Regions from separate parts of the Streptomyces sp. NPDC002386 genome, predicted to be linked through region 2. Evidence: predicted binding sites of a transcription regulator. Region 2 holds the regulator's gene; the other holds the start of a gene.
What was found. The regulator HspR, encoded in region 2, represses chaperone genes until heat shock. The targets are predictions, from matches to a motif close to TTGAGNNNNNNNNNCTCAA.
Positions count from the first base shown of each region.

Region 1: a site for HspR is predicted at 5,529-5,547, ahead of lon (endopeptidase La). Genes of this name have one in related genera too.

Region 1 covers NZ_JBSFBX010000006.1:232,680-241,862, forward strand. Annotated here, with positions in the region: gene ACWCPN_RS15065 (multifunctional oxoglutarate decarboxylase/oxoglutarate dehydrogenase thiamine pyrophosphate-binding subunit/dihydrolipoyllysine-residue succinyltransferase subunit) at 1-2,483, opposite strand, end outside; gene ACWCPN_RS15070 (HAMP domain-containing sensor histidine kinase) at 2,786-3,907, opposite strand; gene ACWCPN_RS15075 (response regulator transcription factor) at 3,904-4,644, opposite strand; gene ACWCPN_RS15080 (spermidine synthase) at 4,754-5,431, opposite strand; gene lon (endopeptidase La) at 5,570-7,990, shown strand; gene ACWCPN_RS15090 (SpoIIE family protein phosphatase) at 8,074-9,183, opposite strand, start outside.
Region 2 covers NZ_JBSFBX010000002.1:234,701-243,883, reverse strand. Annotated here, with positions in the region: gene ACWCPN_RS05220 ((Fe-S)-binding protein) at 1-2,145, opposite strand, end outside; gene ACWCPN_RS05215 (MraY family glycosyltransferase) at 2,339-3,358, shown strand; gene dnaK (molecular chaperone DnaK) at 3,453-5,291, shown strand; gene grpE (nucleotide exchange factor GrpE) at 5,288-5,950, shown strand; gene dnaJ (molecular chaperone DnaJ) at 5,987-7,156, shown strand; gene ACWCPN_RS05195 (heat shock protein transcriptional repressor HspR) at 7,164-7,622, shown strand; gene ACWCPN_RS05190 (sugar ABC transporter substrate-binding protein) at 7,931-9,037, shown strand.

The sequences.
Region 1 (9,183 bases), on a different contig from region 2:
GACTCGGTGTAGAGCTTGCGCACCGAGCGCTTCTTGTCGATCAGGTCGTACATCAGCGGCTGGGTGAAGGCCGGGTTGTCCGACTCGTTGTGACCGCGGCGGCGGTAGCAGATGAGGTCGATCACCACGTCCTTGTTGAACGCCTGGCGGAACTCGAAGGCGAGCCGCGCCACGCGCACGACGGCCTCCGGGTCGTCGCCGTTCACGTGGAAGATCGGGGCCTCGATCATGCGGGCCACGTCCGTCGCGTACATGGAGGAACGCGAGGACTCCGGGGCCGCGGTGAAGCCGACCTGGTTGTTGATGACGATGTGGACCGTGCCGCCGGTGCGGTAGCCGCGCAGCTGCGACATGTTCAGGGTCTCGGCCACCACGCCCTGGCCCGCGAAGGCCGCGTCGCCGTGGATCGCCACCGGCAGGACGGTGAAGTCCGTGCCGCCCTTGTTGATGATGTCCTGCTTGGCGCGGGCGACGCCCTCGAGGACCGGGTCGACGGCCTCCAGGTGCGAGGGGTTCGCGACCAGCGACACCTTGATCTGCTCGCCGTCCAGGCCGGTGAAGGTGCCCTCGGCGCCCAGGTGGTACTTCACGTCGCCGGAGCCGTGCATCGACTTCGGGTCGAGGTTGCCCTCGAACTCGCGGAAGATCTGCGCGTAGGACTTGCCGACGATGTTGGCGAGGACGTTCAGGCGGCCGCGGTGGGCCATGCCGATGACGACCTCGTCCAGGCGCGACTCGGCGGCCGAGTCGATGACCGCGTCCAGCAGCGGGATGACGGACTCGCCGCCCTCCAGCGAGAAGCGCTTCTGGCCCACGTACTTCGTCTGCAGGAAGGTCTCGAAGGCCTCCGCCGCGTTCAGCCGGCGCAGGATGCGCAGCTGCTCCTCGCGCTCCGGCTTGGAGTGCGGGCGCTCGACGCGGTCCTGGATCCACTTGCGCTGCTTGGGGTCCTGGATGTGCATGAACTCGATGCCGGTGGTGCGGCAGTACGAGTCGCGCAGCACGCCGAGGATGTCGCGCAGCTTCATCATCGACTTGCCGGCGAAGCCGCCGACGGCGAACTCGCGCTCCAGGTCCCACAGGGTGAGGCCGTGCTCGGTGATGTCCAGGTCGGGGTGCTTGCGCTGCTGGTACTCCAGCGGGTCGGTGTCAGCCATGACGTGGCCGCGGACCCGGTAGGAGTGGATCAGCTCGAAGACCCGGGCGGCCTTGGTGACGTCGTCGTCGTGCGAGGCGTCGATGTCCTTGAGCCAGCGGACCGGCTCGTAGGGGATGCGCAGCGCCTCGAAGATGTCGTCGTAGAAGCCGTTCTCGCCGAGCAGCAGGTTCGCGACCTGGCGGAGGAACTCGCCGGAGGCGGCGCCCTGGATCACCCGGTGGTCGTAGGTCGACGTGAGCGTCATGACCTTCGAGACGCCGAGCTTGTTCAGCGTGTCCTGGCTGGTGCCCTGGAACTCGGCCGGGTAGTCCATGGAGCCGACGCCCATGATCACGGACTGGCCGGGCATCAGACGCGGCACGGAGTGGACGGTGCCGAGGCCGCCGGGGTTGGTCAGCGAGACCGTCACGCCGGTGAAGTCGTCCATCGTCAGCTTGCCGTCACGGGCGCGGCGGACGATGTCCTCGTAGGCCTGCCAGAACTCGAAGAAGTTCAGCGTCTCGGCCTTCTTGATGGCGGCCACGACGAGCTGGCGGTCGCCGTTGGGCTTCACCAGGTCGATGGCCAGACCGAGGTTGACGTGCGGCGGCTTGACCAGGGTCGGCTTGCCGTCCTTCTCGCCGAACGCGTAGTTCATCGACGGCATGGCCTTGATGGCCTGCACCATCGCGAAGCCGATCAGGTGCGTGAAGGAGATCTTCCCGCCCCGGGCCCGCTTCAGGTGGTTGTTGATGACGATCCGGTTGTCGAACAGCAGCTTCACCGGCACCGCGCGGACCGAGGTGGCCGTCGGCAGCTCCAGCGAGGCGTTCATGTTCTTCGCGACGGCGGCGGACGGACCGCGCAGCGTCACGTACTCCGGGCCCTCGGGGGCCTCGGCCGCCGGGGCCGCCTTCGGCTTCGGCTGGGCCGGCGCCTGTGCGGGCGTCGCCGGCTTGGCCGGAGCGGGGGCCGGCGCCTTCGCCGCGGGGGCGGGCGCGGGCGCCGGAGCGGCGGCCGGGGCCGCGGCGGGCTTCGGAGCGGCGGCCGGCGCCGGCGCGGGAGCGGCCTTGGCCGGCGCGGGCTGCTGGGCCTGGGGAGCCGGAGTGGTGGTCCCTGCGGCCCCCGCGGCCGCAGTACCCGCCGGAGCCGACGCGGCAGGCGCGCCCGGCTTGTAGTCGGCGAAGAAGTCCCACCAGGCTCGGTCTACCGAATTCGGGTCCTGGAGGTACTGCTGATAGATCTCGTCGACGAGCCACTCGTTGGGACCGAACGCCGCGGCGGGGTTCTTCCCGGCTTGGTCGTCGGTCGAGATGCTCGAGTTACTGGGGGACTGTGGCGACACGGCGGCAACCGCCCTCTTCCGCTTCACAAGGTTATGGACAGCGGGAATAAAGGCTACGCCTCCAAGACCGTGAAGGTCAGGTCGGGCCCGTCCATCGTCGCGTAAGTCACATCAGAAATCTTGTTTCAGGGCTTGATATGGCGGGAAACAAGTGTGGTTCCGGATGCGCGAGTGGGTGTGCGGGATCGCCGAGCGGGGCCCGGCGCCGCAGGTCGGCGTGCGTCTTCGGGACCCGCCCCTGATCACACGTGTCCGGCTGCGCGGACGCTCGTGGATCTTGAGGTTCCGGTTCGGACCCTACGTCAACTTCGGACGGAAGTCTCTCCCGGAAGAGTGACGATGATCCTGCAGCCCCGCTCGGATTCGGCCACTCCGATCCGGCCGCCGTGGAGATCGACGGCCCACCGCGCGATCGCCAGGCCGAGGCCGGTGCCGCCGTCGCTGCCCGGACCGTGCGGCCGGGTCACCGCGCCGCGGTTGAACCGCTCGAACACGCGATGCCACTCCGACCGCGGGATGCCGGGGCCCTCGTCCAGGATCTCCAGCTCCAGTGAGTCCGGCACCGGGCCGGACCGCGCCTTCACGGTCACCCGCCCGTGCGGCGGGCTGTGCTTGACCGCGTTGTCGATCAGGTTCGCGACCACCTGGTGGATGCGCTCGGGGTCCGCGAGCGCGGTCAGCTCCGGCGGGGAGACATCGAGGTGCAGGTGCACGTCCGTACGGGTGTGGCTGCCGGAGCCCGAGGCGATGCCCGCGCGCGCGGAGGCGACCATGTTGGCCTCCTTCAGCACGCCGGACAGGTACGGCCACACCTCGAAGCGCCGCGTCTTCAGCGGTACGACGCCGTTGTCGAGCCGGGACAGGTCCAGCAGGGTCTCCACGAGCCGGCCGAGCCGCTCGGTCTGCTTCAGGGCCGTCCGCATGGTCTCCGGATCGGCCTCGGTGACCCCGTCGACGATGTTCTCCAGCACGGCGCGCAGACCCGCGATCGGGGTGCGCAGCTCGTGCGAGACGTTCGCCACCAGCTCCTTGCGCTGGAGGTCCTGGGCCTCCAGCTCGTCCGCCATGGCGTTGATCGTCACGGCGAGGTCGCCCAGCTCGTCCCGGCGGCCCTCGCTCACCCGGCGGGTGTAGTCACCCTGCGCGATCGAGCGGGCCACCGTGGTCATCTCGTCCAGCGGGGCGGTGAGCGAATGGGCCACGAACTGCGTTATCAGCAGTGTGGCGATCATCGAGAAGACCGTGATGAAGCGCAGCTCCGTCTTGGTGTGCACCGCGATCATCGACAGACCTGTGGTGATCAGCACCGAGATGACGACCAGCGCGCCCAGCTTGGTCTTGATCGAGAACGGGCGTACGCCGCCCCAGGGTTCCTCCGTGGGGTTCCCGGGGCTCCTCCGTGCGGCCTCCCGCCCGTCGCTCATGGCGTCGGCGTCTCCAGCGCGTACCCGACACCGTGCACCGTGCGGATGCGCTCGGCGCCGATCTTCCGGCGCAGCGCCTTGATGTGGCTGTCCACGGTCCGGGTGCCGGAGGCGTCCGCCCAGTCCCAGACCTCGGCCAGCAGCTGCTCCCGGGAGAGCACCGCGCGCGGGGTGTTGGCCAGGCAGACCAGCAGGTCGAACTCGGTGGGCGTGAGGTGGACGTCCTCGGAGCGCACCCGTACCCGGCGCTGCGCGTGGTCGATCTCCAGCTCGCCGAGCCGCAGGATGCCCGAGCGGGGCGTGGAGGCGGCGACGGCCGCCCGCTCCACCCGCCGCAGCAGGACGTGCACCCGCGCGGCCAGCTCCCGCATCGAGAACGGCTTGGTCATGTAGTCGTCGGCGCCGACCCCGAGTCCGACCAGCATGTCGGTCTCGTCGTCGCGCGCGGTGAGCATCAGCACCGGCACCGGGCGCTGGGCCTGCACGCGGCGGCAGACCTCCAGGCCGTCGAAGCCGGGCAGCATGATGTCGAGGATCAGCAGGTCGGGCTGCCAGGCCTCGGCCGTGTCCACCGCGGCCGGTCCGTCGGCCGCGGTCTGCACGAGGAATCCCTCCGCGCGAAGCCGGGCCGCGATGGCGTCGACGATCGTGGGATCGTCCTCGACCACCAGCACCCGGCGCTGTGCGCCGGGGGTGGTCGTGGTCGCGCCGGTCTGGGAGGTGTGTGTCTGCTCCATCGCCCGCCCCTGTTGCTTTCCGGAATCAGTGGGGTGATCCCATGACTGCGATTGACGCTTGAATGATCCGCGTCAGGGCAGCACATTACGGGGACAGGCCGCGCCGTCGCTATCCAGGGCGGACGGCTAGGTGCACGGCGTCCGGAACGCCCCGGGCAACGGGGACCTCTTCGGTACGCACCTGACGGAATCCGGCATTCCGCAAGGTTCCTTCAAATTCCGGAGAGGGCTCGGCCGACCATACTGCAAACACCCCGCCGGGCTTCAACACCCTTGCGCACGCGGCGAGTCCGGCCGGTGCGTAGAGGCCGCCGTTGTCCTCGGTGACGGTCCAGCCCGGCCCGTTGTCGATGTCGAGGCACAAAGCGTCGAACGTGTCCGATGTCTCCTCCAGGTAAGTGAGGAGATCCGCCTCGACGATCCGGGTGCGCGGATCGGCGAGCGCCTCGGCGGACAGTTCCGCCAGGGGGCCGTCGCGGTGCCAGTCGATGACGGCGGGCTCCCGTTCGGCGACCGTGATCCGGCCCCACCGTCCGTCGGCCGCCGCGTGGGCGAGCGAGAACCCCACGCCCAGCCCGCCGATCAGCACCTCGGGCGCCGGGCGCCCGTCCAGCGCGTCGTACGCGGCGTCCACCAGCAGCCGCTCGGAGCGGCCGTCGGAGGTGTCCATCAGGAAGCAGCCGTTGGCGATGATCTGCAGCAGCCGGCCGTGCCTGCGCAGCACCACCTCGCCGTAAGGGCCTTCGCGGCGGTCCAGGACCACGGGGGAGTCGTGCACGGCAGTCATGCGCCCATCCTGCTCCGAAGCGGCGCCGGGGGCACCGCATTTCCGGTGATCGCTCACAGCGAACGGTGCGCCGGGAACAACCGCGGGGCGTCGGACATTGAGTCGGCATAGCTCAAGTTGACTGCCTAAGGGGAGATCATGGCTGCTGAGTCCACGGCGTTCACGCTCGTACTGCCGGTGCTGCCGCTCGACGACGAGGTCGTGCTGCCCGGCATGGTGGTTCCGCTGGATCTGAGCGACGCCGAGGTGCGGGCCGCGGTGGAGGCGGCACAGGCCGCCGCGCGTGCGGAGCCCGGCAAGCCCAGGGTCCTGCTGGTGCCGCGCGTCGACGGCACCTACGCGAAGACCGGTGTGCTCGGAACCGTCGAGCAGGTCGGCCGGCTGGCCGACGGCGACCCCGGCGCGCTGATCCGCGGCCGCGGGCGGGTGCGCATCGGCGCCGGTACGACGGGCCCGGGCGCGGCCCTGTGGGTGGAGGGCGCGCGGATCGACGAGACCGTGCCGGAACCCCTGCCCGGCCAGGTCGCCGACCTGGTCAAGGAGTACAAGGCCCTGGCCACCGCGTGGCTGCGCAAGCGCGGCGCCTGGCAGGTCGTAGACCGGGTCCAGGCCATCGACGACGTCTCCGCGCTCGCCGACAACTCCGGGTACTCGCCCTTCCTGAACACCGAGCAGAAGGTCGAGCTGCTGGAGACCGCCGACCCGGTGGCCCGGCTGAAGCTCGCCACCCAGCAGCTGCGCGACCACCTCGCCGAGCAGGACGTCGCCGAGACCATCGCCAAGGACGTCCAGGAGGGCGTCGACAAGCAGCAGCGCGAGTTCCTGCTCCGCCGCCAGCTCGAGGCCGTCCGCAAGGAACTGCGCGAGCTGAACGGCGAGAACGACGGCGAGGAGTCGGACGACTACCGCGCCCGCGTCGAGGCCGCCGACCTGCCGGAGAAGGTCCGCGAGGCCGCCCTGAAGGAGGTCGACAAGCTGGAGCGTTCCAGCGACCAGTCGCCCGAGGGCTCGTGGATCAGGACCTGGCTGGACACGGTCCTGGAGATGCCGTGGAACGAGCGCACCGAGGACGCCTACGACATCCAGGGCGCCAAGGCCGTGCTCGACGCCGAGCACGCGGGGCTCGAGGACGTCAAGGAACGCATCACCGAGTACCTGGCCGTGCGCAAGCGGCGCGGTGAGCGCGGCCTGGGCGTGATCGGCGGGCGGCGCGGGGGAGCCGTGCTGGCGCTCGTGGGCCCGCCCGGCGTCGGCAAGACCAGCCTCGGCGAGTCCGTCGCGCACGCCATGGGACGGAAGTTCGTCCGGGTCGCCCTCGGCGGCGTACGGGACGAGGCCGAGGTCCGCGGCCACCGGCGCACGTACGTCGGCGCGCTGCCCGGCCGGATCGTGCGCGCCGTCAAGGAGGCCGGGTCCATGAACCCGGTGGTGCTGCTCGACGAGATCGACAAGGTGGGCTCCGACTTCCGCGGCGACCCGGCGGCGGCCCTGCTGGAGGTCCTCGACCCCGCGCAGAACCACACCTTCCGGGACCACTACCTGGAGGTCGAACTCGACCTGTCCGACGTGGTCTTCCTCGCCACCGCGAACGTCCTGGAGGCCATCCCGGAGGCGCTCGCGGACCGTATGGAGATCGTCCGCCTGGACGGCTACACCGAGGACGAGAAGGTCGTCATCGCCCGGGACCACCTGCTCCCGCGCCAGCTGGAGCGGGCCGGCCTGGACCGGGACGAGGTCACGATCGACGAGGGCGCGCTGCGCAGGCTCGCCGGCGAGTACACCCGCGAGGCGGGCGTGCGGACCCTCGAGCGGTCCCTGGCCCGGCTGCTGCGCAAGGTGGCGGCCCAGCACGAACTCGGCGAGCGGGAGCTGCCGTTCACGGTCCGGGACGAGGACCTGCGCGCGCTGATCGGGCGCCCGCACCACGTGCCCGAGTCCGCCCAGGACCCGGCCGAGCGCCGGACCTCCGTCCCGGGCGTGGCGACCGGCCTCGCGGTCACCGGCGCCGGCGGCGACGTCCTCTTCGTGGAGGCGTCCCTCGCCGACCCGGAGACCGGGGCGGCCGGGCTGACCCTGACCGGCCAGCTCGGCGACGTGATGAAGGAGTCGGCGCAGATCGCGCTGAGCTTCCTGCGCAGCCACGGCGCCGAACTGGAGCTGCCGGTGGGCGACCTGAAGGACCGGGGCGTGCACATCCACTTCCCGGCGGGCGCGGTCCCGAAGGACGGGCCGAGCGCGGGCATCACCATGACCACGGCCCTCGCCTCGCTGCTCTCCGGCCGGCTGGTCCGCACCGACGTGGCGATGACCGGCGAGGTCTCGCTCACCGGCCGGGTGCTGCCCATCGGCGGGGTGAAGCAGAAGCTGCTCGCCGCCCATCGCGCCGGGGTGACCACCGTGGTCATCCCCAAGCGCAACGAGCCCGACCTGGACGACGTCCCGGCCGAGGTGCTGGACCGGCTCGACGTCCACACCGTGACCGACGTCCGCCAGGTCCTGGAGCTGGCCCTCGCGCCCGCCGCCAGCGGCGCGGAGCCGGAGGTTCCGGTGGCGGCGTGACGGACGCCCCCGGATGAGGGAGGGCCCGGGTCCCGTACAGGACCCGGGCCCTCACCGCGCCCGCAGGGCGGGGCGGCGCCGTCTCAGCCCGCGGCGAGCGACTGCTCCGCCCACACCGTCTTGCCCACCCGGTCGTGCCGGGTGCCCCAGCGCTCCGAGAGCTGGGCGACCAGCAGCAGGCCCCGGCCCCCCTCGTCGTAGATACGGGCGCGCCGCATGTGCGGGGTGGAGCCGCTGGCGTCGTAGACCTCGCAGATCAGGGTGGAGTCCTGGTGGATGAGCCGCAGCCGGATGGGCGGCCGGCCGTAGCGGATGGCGTTGGTGACCAGCTCGCTCACCACCAGCTCGGTGGTGAAGACGGCCTCCTCCAGCCGCCAGGCCGAGAGCTGGTCGCTCGCGTACTTGCGGGCCCGGCCCACCACCGTGGGATCGCTCGGCAGCTCCCAGGAGGCCACCCGGTCGGTGTGCAGGGCCCGGGTGCGGGCCACGAGCAGGGCGACGTCGTCGTCGGGGCGGTGGCTGAGCAGTTCGGTCAGGACCCGGTCGCAGACCGCGTCCAGCGTCGGCGCGGGCCGGCCGAGCGCGTCGAACAGCTGGTCCAGCGCCTCGTCGATGTCGTGGTCGCGGGCTTCGAGCAGTCCGTCGGTGTAGAGGGCGAGCAGGCTGCCCTCGGGCAGTTCGGTCTCCAGGGCCTCGAACGGCAGCCCGCCGAGGCCGAGCGGCGGACCGGCGGGCACGTCGAGGAAGCGGACGGCGCCGTCCGGGGTGACCACGGCGGGCGGGGGATGGCCGGCCCGGGCGAGGGTGCACCGGCGCGAGACCGGATCGTAGACCGCGTACAGACAGGTGGTGCCGATGCCGCCCGCCGCATCGGCGGCCGGGTCCGCGCTGCCCTCGTCCGCGGCCAGCCGCAGCACGAGGTCGTCGAGATGGGTGAGCAGCTCGTCCGCGGGAAGGTCGACGTCGGCCAGGGTGCGCACCGCCGTGCGCAGCCGGCCCATGGTGGCGGAGGCCCGCGTCCCGTGACCGACGACGTCGCCGACGACCAGGGCGACCCGCGCCCCGGACAGCGGGATCACGTCGAACCAGTCGCCGCCCACCCCGGCGCGGGTGGCGGCGGGCAGGTAGCGGCCGGCGATGTCCAGCGCCGCCTGGTCGGGCAGGGTGTGCGGCAGCAGGCTGCGCTGCACGGC
Region 2 (9,183 bases):
CTTGCCGTTGACCGAGTCGGTCAGCATGACCAGGCAGAACGGGCAGGCGGTCGAGACGATGTCCGGGTTGAGGGAGAGGGCCTCGTCGACGCGCTCGTTGTTGATGCGCTTGCCGATCCGCTCCTCCATCCACATCCGGGCGCCGCCGGCGCCGCAGCAGAAGCCGCGCTCCTTGTGGCGGTGCATCTCCTCGTTGCGCAGGCCCGGGACCTTGCCGATGATCTCGCGCGGAGGCGTGTAGATCTTGTTGTGGCGGCCCAGGTAGCACGGGTCGTGGTAGGTGATGATGCCCTCGACCGGGGTGACGGGGACCAGCTTGCCCTCGTCCACCAGGTGCTGGAGCAGCTGGGTGTGGTGGATGACCTCGTAGTCGCCGCCGAGCTGCGGGTACTCGTTGCCGAGCGTGTTGAGGCAGTGCGGGCAGGTGGCGACGATCTTCTTGGCCGACTTCGGCTTCCTGGACTCCGCCGTGACCTTGCCGTCGTCGTCCAGCTCCTCGCCGAACGCCGTGTTCAGGGCCATGACGTTCTCCATGCCGAGCTCCTGGAACAGGGGCTCGTTGCCGAGACGGCGGGCGGAGTCACCGGTGCACTTCTCGTCGCCGCCCATGATCGCGAACTTCACGCCCGCGATGTGCAGCAGCTCGGCGAAGGCCTTGGTGGTCTTCTTGGCGCGGTCCTCGAGGGCGCCGGCGCAGCCGACCCAGTACAGGTACTCGACCTCGGTGAGGTCCTCGATGTCCCTGCCGACGACCGGGACCTCGAATTCGACCTCCTTGAGCCACTCCAGGCGCTGCTTCTTGGCCAGGCCCCAGGGGTTGCCCTTCTTCTCCAGGTTCTTGAGCATCGTGCCCGCCTCGGACGGGAACGCGGACTCGATCATGACCTGGTAGCGGCGCATGTCGACGATGTGGTCGACGTGCTCGATGTCGACGGGGCACTGCTCGACGCAGGCGCCGCAGGTGGTGCAGGACCACAGGACGTCCGGGTCGATGACGCCGTTCTCCTCGGCGGTGCCGATGAGCGGGCGCTCGGCCTCCGCGAGGGCGGCGGCGGGCACGTCCTTGAGCTGCTCCTCGGAGGCCTTCTCCTCGCCCTCCATGGTCTTGCCGCCGCCGGCCAGCAGGTACGGCGCCTTGGCGTGGGCGTGGTCCCGCAGCGACATGATCAGCAGCTTCGGGGACAGCGGCTTGCCGGTGTTCCAGGCGGGGCACTGCGACTGGCAGCGGCCGCACTCGGTGCAGGTGGAGAAGTCCAGCAGGCCCTTCCAGGAGAACTGCTCGACCTGGGAGACGCCGAAGACGTCGTCGTCGCCCGGGTCCTCGAAGTCGATCGGCTCGCCGCCGGAGGTCATCGGGAGCAGGGCGCCGAGGGAGGTCCCGCCGTCGGCGTTGCGCTTGAACCAGATGTTCGGGAAGGCGAGGAAGCGGTGCCAGGCCACACCCATGTCGGTCTTCAGGGCGACCGTGATCATCCAGATGAAGGACGTCGCGATCTTCAGGCCCGCGAAGAAGTAGGTGAGGTTCTGGAGCGTGGAGACGTCCATGCCCTCGAGCCAGTGGACGACCGGGTACGAGATGAAGAACGAGGCCTCGTAGCCGTCCACGTGGTGCTGGGCGCCCTCCAGCGCGTGCAGCATGAAGATGCAGACGCCGACGATGAGGATGACGGCCTCGACGAAGTACGCCTGGCCGAAGTTCGAGCCGGCGAAGCGGGACTTGCGGCCCGGCTTGCGCGGGTGGCTGAGCTGCCGGATGACGATCAGGGCGAGGATGCCGAGCACCGTCATCGTGCCGATGAACTCGACGAAGACGTTGTACGGCGCCCAGTCGCCGATGACCGGCAGGATCCAGTCGGCCTGGAACAGCTGGCCGATGGCGTTGACGATGGTCAGCAGCAGCGAGAAGAAGCCGACCGCCACGAACCAGTGCGCGACACCGACGATGCCCCAGCGGTTCATCCGGGTGTGGCCGAGGAACTCCCTGACCACGGTGACGGTGCGCCGGCCGGGCTCGTCGGTTCGGGTGCCCGCGGGCACGTTCTGGCCGAGCCGCATGAAGTTGTAGATCTGCAGGAGGGCGCGGGCGAACAGGGCCACGCCGACCACGATCAGAACCAGCGACACGATGATCGCGGCGAGTTGCATTTCGGGGCTCCTCGGGCCTGCGAGGGAAATTACTAAGCGGTAACTTATGCAGTCCGTTCGAGACTACCCGCATCTTTACTCGCACTGTAGCCAGGCGCGAGGTGATCTGGATCGCTGAGGTGTGCCTGAGCCGAATGGCAATCCGATCGTGTTATTCGTACCGAATTGCTACTTTCGCGCCTAACTTAGAGCCGTGCTCTACGGGATCGCCGCGGCCTGTGCCGCCCTACTCCTCACCGCCGTGCTCGCGGCGCTGCTCCGGCTGCCCGCGCTGCGCGCGGGAATCGTGGACCGGCGGCGGCAGCGGCCCCTCCCGGTGCTCGGCGGAGTGGCCGTCGTGGCCGTCACCTGCCTGGTCGCCTGGGCGGGGGAGTGGATCGGGGTCGCGCCCTTCGGGGACGGCGTCGGCCGGCTGCTCGCCGTCGCCGCCGGTATCGCCTTACTGGGGCTGGTCGCCGACGTGTGGCGGCTGCGGGCGCGGGTGCTGGTCACCGGCACCGCCGTGGCGGCGGCCTGTGTGGTGCCGTACGACGAGACGGGCGCCTGGGGCGGCCTCCTGGCCGTGGCCTGGATCGTCTTCGCCACGCTCGCCTTCAAGGGGCTCGACCACGCCGACGGGCTGGCCGGCACCGTCGGGGTGGTCACCGCCTTCGGGGCGGGGGTCTGCGCGGCCGCGGAGCTGATGGACGGCCTCGCCGTGCTGCTCAGCGTGTTCGCCGCCGCGCTGACCGGCTTCCTGATGCACAACTGGCATCCCGCGCGCGTGGGGCTCGGGGCCTGCGGATCGCTCTTCACCGGATTCCTGCTGTCCGCGGCCGTTGTCTTCACCCGCGCGGGGTACGGGCTCGAGCAGAGCGCGGGTGTGGTGTTCAGCCTGAGCGCCGTGGCCGCGGCCGACTTCCTGCTGGTCGTCCTCGCGCGCCTCACCTCCCGCCGCCCGCTGCTCAGGCGGGGCCCGGACCATCTGGCGCACCGGCTGCGGCGGCTCGGGCCGACCCCGCCGGGGGCGGTCGTGCTGCTGGGCGCCGGGTCCTTCTCCTCCGTGCTGGTGGGGGTGCTCGTGCACTCGGGGTGGACCGGGGACAAGGCGGTGCTGTGGGTGGTCGGCGGGGTGGTCTTCGCCGTTCTCGTACTCCTTCGCATCCCTGTCCAGCGGCCCCGGCGCACGGTATCGACGCAGGTCAGCGGGCACTTGCGTGTAAGGAACGGATAAGAGTTGAGTCCTGTTGACTCAGGTCTGTTGACCGCACGGGCCCTCTGATGCACACTTGAGCCTGTTCCACTCAAGTCAGCTGGAGGAATCAACCATGGCACGTGCGGTCGGCATCGACCTGGGCACGACTAACTCCGTCGTCAGCGTTCTGGAGGGCGGCGAGCCCACCGTCATCACCAACGCCGAGGGTGCCAGGACCACGCCGTCCGTCGTCGCCTTCGCGAAGAACGGTGAAGTGCTCGTCGGCGAGGTGGCCAAGCGCCAGGCGGTCACGAACGTGGACCGGACCATCCGCTCCGTCAAGCGCCACATGGGCACCGACTGGAAGATCCAGCTCGACGGGAAGGACTTCAACCCGCAGCAGATCTCCGCCTTCATCCTGCAGAAGCTGAAGCGGGACGCCGAGTCCTACCTGGGCGAGAAGGTCACGGACGCGGTCATCACCGTCCCGGCCTACTTCAACGACTCCGAGCGCCAGGCGACGAAGGAGGCCGGTGAGATCGCGGGTCTGAACGTCCTGCGCATCGTCAACGAGCCCACCGCGGCGGCGCTCGCCTACGGCCTCGACAAGGACGACCAGACGATCCTCGTCTTCGACCTCGGTGGCGGCACCTTCGACGTGTCCCTCCTGGAGATCGGCGACGGCGTCGTCGAGGTGAAGGCCACCAACGGTGACAACCACCTCGGTGGTGACGACTGGGACCAGCGCGTCGTCGACTACCTGGTGCAGCAGTTCAAGGCCGGCCACGGCGTGGACCTCGCCAAGGACAAGATGGCGCTGCAGCGTCTGCGCGAGGCCGCCGAGAAGGCGAAGATCGAGCTGTCCTCGTCCACCGAGACCTCGATCAACCTGCCCTACATCACGGCGTCCGCCGAGGGCCCGCTGCACCTGGACGAGAAGCTCACGCGCGCCCAGTTCCAGCAGCTCACCGCGGACCTGCTGGAGCGCTGCAAGACGCCGTTCCACAACGTCATCAAGGACGCGGGCATCCAGCTCGGCGAGATCGACCACGTCGTCCTCGTCGGCGGCTCCACCCGCATGCCCGCCGTCGCCGAGCTCGTCAAGGAGCTGACCGGCGGCAACGAGGCCAACAAGGGCGTGAACCCGGACGAGGTCGTCGCCATCGGCGCCGCCCTCCAGGCCGGTGTCCTCAAGGGTGAGGTCAAGGACGTCCTGCTCCTCGACGTGACCCCGCTGTCCCTCGGCATCGAGACCAAGGGCGGCATCATGACGAAGCTCATCGAGCGGAACACGACGATCCCGACCAAGCGGTCCGAGATCTTCACCACCGCCGAGGACAACCAGCCCTCCGTGCAGATCCAGGTCTACCAGGGCGAGCGCGAGATCGCGGCGTACAACAAGAAGCTCGGGATGTTCGAGCTGACCGGTCTGCCGCCGGCCCCGCGCGGTGTCCCGCAGATCGAGGTCGCCTTCGACATCGACGCCAACGGCATCATGCACGTGACCGCGAAGGACCTCGGCACGGGCAAGGAGCAGAAGATGACCGTCACCGGCGGCTCCTCGCTGCCGAAGGACGAGGTCGACCGCATGCGCCAGGAGGCCGAGAAGTACGCGGAGGAGGACCACGCCCGCCGCGAGGCCGCCGAGACCCGCAACCAGGGCGAGCAGCTCGTCTACCAGACCGAGAAGTTCCTCAAGGACAACGAGGACAAGGTCCCGGGCGAGGTCAGGACCGAGGTCGAGGAGGCCGTCGCCGAGCTGAAGGAGAAGCTCAAGGGCGAGGACACCACCGAGATCCGTACGGCCACCGAGAAGGTCGCGGCCGTCTCGCAGAAGCTGGGTCAGGCCATGTACGCCGACGCCCAGGCCGCCCAGGCCGCCGGTGGCGCGCCCGAGGGTGAGGCCAAGGCGGACGACGACGTCGTGGACGCCGAGATCGTCGACGACGAGCGCAAGGACGGTGCCGCGTGACGGAGGAGACCCCGGGCTTCGAGGAGAAGCCCGACGTCCCCTCCGGCGCCACCCCTGACGACGCCGAGCCGAAGGCCGCCCCCGAGGAGGGGGCGGCCCCGGCCGGGGACGCAACCGCAGACGCCGGCCTGGTGGCACAGCTGGACCAGGTGCGCACGGCACTGAACGAGCGCACGCTGGACCTCCAGCGCCTGCAGGCCGAGTACCAGAACTACCGCCGCCGCGTCGAGCGCGACCGGGTCGCGGTCCGGGAGATCGCCGTGGCGAACCTCCTGACCGAGCTCCTGCCCGTGCTCGACGACATCGGCCGGGCACGGGAACACGGCGAACTGGTCGGCGGCTTCAAGTCGGTGGCCGAGTCGCTGGAGACCGTCGCGGCCAAGATGGGTCTGCAGCAGTTCGGCAAGGAGGGCGAGCCCTTCGACCCGACGATCCACGAGGCGCTGATGCACAGCTACGCGCCGGACGTCACCGAGACGACCTGCGTGGCCATCCTGCAGCCCGGGTACCGCATCGGCGAGCGCACCATCCGCCCCGCGCGGGTGGCCGTCGCCGAACCGCAGCCCGGCGCGCAGACCGTCAAGGGCGAGGGCGCCGAGGAGAACACCGAGGCGGACGCGGCCGACGACAAGGAGAACGGTGGCCCGGAGGAGGGCTGACGTAATCACCGGGGACAGGAAGGAGGGACGTCGGGGATGAGTACCAAGGACTTCATCGAGAAGGACTACTACAAGGTCCTCGGCGTCCCCAAGGACGCCACCGAGGCAGAGATCAAGAAGGCGTACCGGAAGCTCGCCCGCGAGTTCCACCCGGACGCCAACAAGGGCAACGCCAGGGCCGAGGAGCGCTTCAAGGAGATCTCCGAGGCGAACGACGTCCTCGGCGACCCGAAGAAGCGCAAGGAGTACGACGAGGCGCGCGCCCTGTTCGGCAACGGGGGCTTCCGCCCCGGTCCGGGCGCCGGCGGCGGCAACTTCAACTTCGACCTCGGTGACCTCTTCGGGGGCAACCCGCAGAGCTCGGGCGGCTTCGGCGGCGGGCTCGGCGACGTCTTCGGCGGCCTGTTCAACCGCGGCGGTACGGGCACCACCCGTACCCAGCCGCGGCGCGGCCAGGACATCGACACCGAGGTCACGCTGAGCTTCACGGAGGCCATCGAAGGCGCCACGGTGCCGCTGCGGATGTCCTCCCAGGCGCCCTGCAAGGCCTGTTCGGGCACCGGCGACAAGAACGGCACACCGCGCGTGTGCCCGACCTGCGTCGGCACCGGGCAGGTCGCCCGGGGCTCGGGCGGCGGGTTCTCGCTCACCGACCCGTGCCCCGACTGCAAGGGCCGCGGCCTGATCGCCGAGCACCCCTGCCTGGAGTGCAAGGGCAGCGGCCGCGCCAAGTCCTCGCGCACCATGCAGGTCCGCATCCCGGCCGGAGTGACGGACGGGCAGCGGATCCGGCTGCGCGGCAAGGGGGCGCCCGGTGAACGGGGCGGACCGGCGGGCGACCTCTACGTGGTCGTGCATGTCGGCGCGCACCCGGTGTTCGGGCGCAAGGACGACAACCTCACCGTCACCGTACCGGTGACGTACCCCGAGGCGGCCCTGGGCGGCGAGGTGCGGGTCCCGACCCTCGGCGGCCCGCCGGTCACCCTGAAACTGCCGCCCGGCACCCCGAACGGCCGCACCATGCGCGCCCGGGGCAAGGGCGCGGTCCGCAAGGACGGCACCCGCGGCGACCTTCTGGTCACCGTCGAGGTGAGTGTCCCGAAGGACCTGTCGGGGAAGGCTCGTGACGCGCTCGAGGCGTATCGCGAGGCGACCGCGGGGGAGGACCCGCGGGCGGAGCTGTTCGAGGCCGCGAAGGGAGATTGAGGGCCCCATGGACACACCCGGCCGTCGGCGTAACCCGTATGAACTGACCGAGGAGACCCCGGTCTACGTCATCTCGGTGGCGGCCCAGCTCTCCGGACTCCATCCGCAGACGCTGCGTCAGTACGACCGTCTAGGTCTGGTCTCCCCGGACCGCACGGCCGGGCGGGGCCGCCGCTACTCGGCCCGTGACATCGAACTGCTCCGCCAGGTGCAGGCGCTGTCCCAGGACGAGGGCATCAACCTGGCCGGTATCAAGCGCATCATCGAACTGGAGAACCAGGTCGCCGCGCTCCAGTCCCGCGTCGTGGAGCTGCAGTCGGCCCTGGACGGCGCTGCGGCCGCGATGCAGCAGCGCGAGGCCGCCGTGCACGCCTCCTACCGGCGCGACCTGGTGCCGTATCAGGAGGTGCAGCAGACCAGCGCGCTGGTGGTCTGGCGGCCCAAGCGGCAGCAGCAGGCGGACTGACCGCCGGCGGCCAACGGCACCGGAAGGGGCCGGGAACGGGTGACCGTTCCCGGCCCCTTCCGCGTGCGCGGCGGACGGCGCCGGTTGCCCGGATCTTTGCCCTGTCGTGAACTTCCTTTACGTGGAGGGTCCGTAAAGAGCGTTTGGAGGTGATTCCGCTCCGCCTTCACAGGTGCAGCGGAGCGTGCTGTTGCGCACTCGTTAAGTAGTTCCGCTTGACGCCGGGTGGCCGCTCCGCGTTGTCTTTTCAGACACCTGGGTCGTAAAGCAGCACCCACGTCCGGATCGCACCTGAAGTGAGCCCTCGAATGCGTCGTATCGCCATATCCGTGGCAGCGTCCACGATGATCCTTTCGCTCGCCGGGTGCGGCGTGCTGGACGCGACGGGGGACGGTGCGAGCGCGAGCCCGACGAAGGGTGACGACGTCACCATCGGGCTGCTGCTGCCGGAGAAGGCGAACACCCGCTACGACAAGTTCGACTACCCGATCATCAAGAGCAAGGTCACCGAACTGACCCACAAGAAGGGCACCGTCCGGTACGCCAACGCGGACGCGGACGCCGCCCGTCAGGCGGGCCAGATGCAGACGATGATCGACGAGAAGGTCGACGTCATCCTGCTCGACGCGGTCGACTCGCACGGCATCGCCGGCGAGGTGAAGAAGGCCAAGGAGGCGGGCATCCCCGTCATCGCCTACGACCGTCTCGCCGAGGGCCCGATCGACGCCTACATCTCCTTCGACAACGAGCTGGTCGGCGAGGTGCAGGGCCGCACGCTGCTCGAGGCCCTGGGCTCGGGGGTGGACACCTCCGACAAGGTCGTCATGGTGAACGGCTCGCCGACCGACCCCAACGCCAAGCAGTTCAAGCAGGGCGCGATGTCCGAGCTGAACGGCAAGGTCGACATCGCGAAGAGCTACGACACCCCCGACTGGAAGCCGGAGAACGCCCAGGCCTACATGACCAAGGTGATCGCCGAGATCGGCAAGGACAACATCGCCGCGGTCTACGCGGCCAACGACGGCATGGCGAGCGGTGTCATCAAGGCCCTGACGGCGGCCGGCGTCACCAAGCTGCCCCCGATCACCGGCCAGGACGCCGAACTGGACGCCGTGCAGCGGATCGTCGCCGGCGAGCAGTACATGAGCGTCTACAAGTCCTACCCGGACGAGGCCGAGGCCGCCGCCCAGATGGCCGTCACCAAGGTGCAGGGCAAGGACATCCAGTTCGACGCCCTGACCCAGGACCGGGCCGACAGCCCCACCGACAAGGACATCCCGTCCCGTCTCGTCCAGGTGAGCGCCCTGACCCGCGCCAAGATCAAGGACACCGTCATCGCCGACGGGATCTACACGACGGGCGACATCTGCACGGCCAAGTACAAGGCGGCCTGCGCGTCGATCGGCCTGAAGTAGCCCGCGTCCCACCCCCCCCAGCTTGTTGCGGTCGCGGCGGGCGAAAGCCCGTACGCAACGGCGCATACCGGCCGTTTTCCCCGGCCGGGGCGGCCGGAGCCGTGTTGCGGACCCGGTCCCGGCCGCGCATAGTTGCGCTGCGGAAG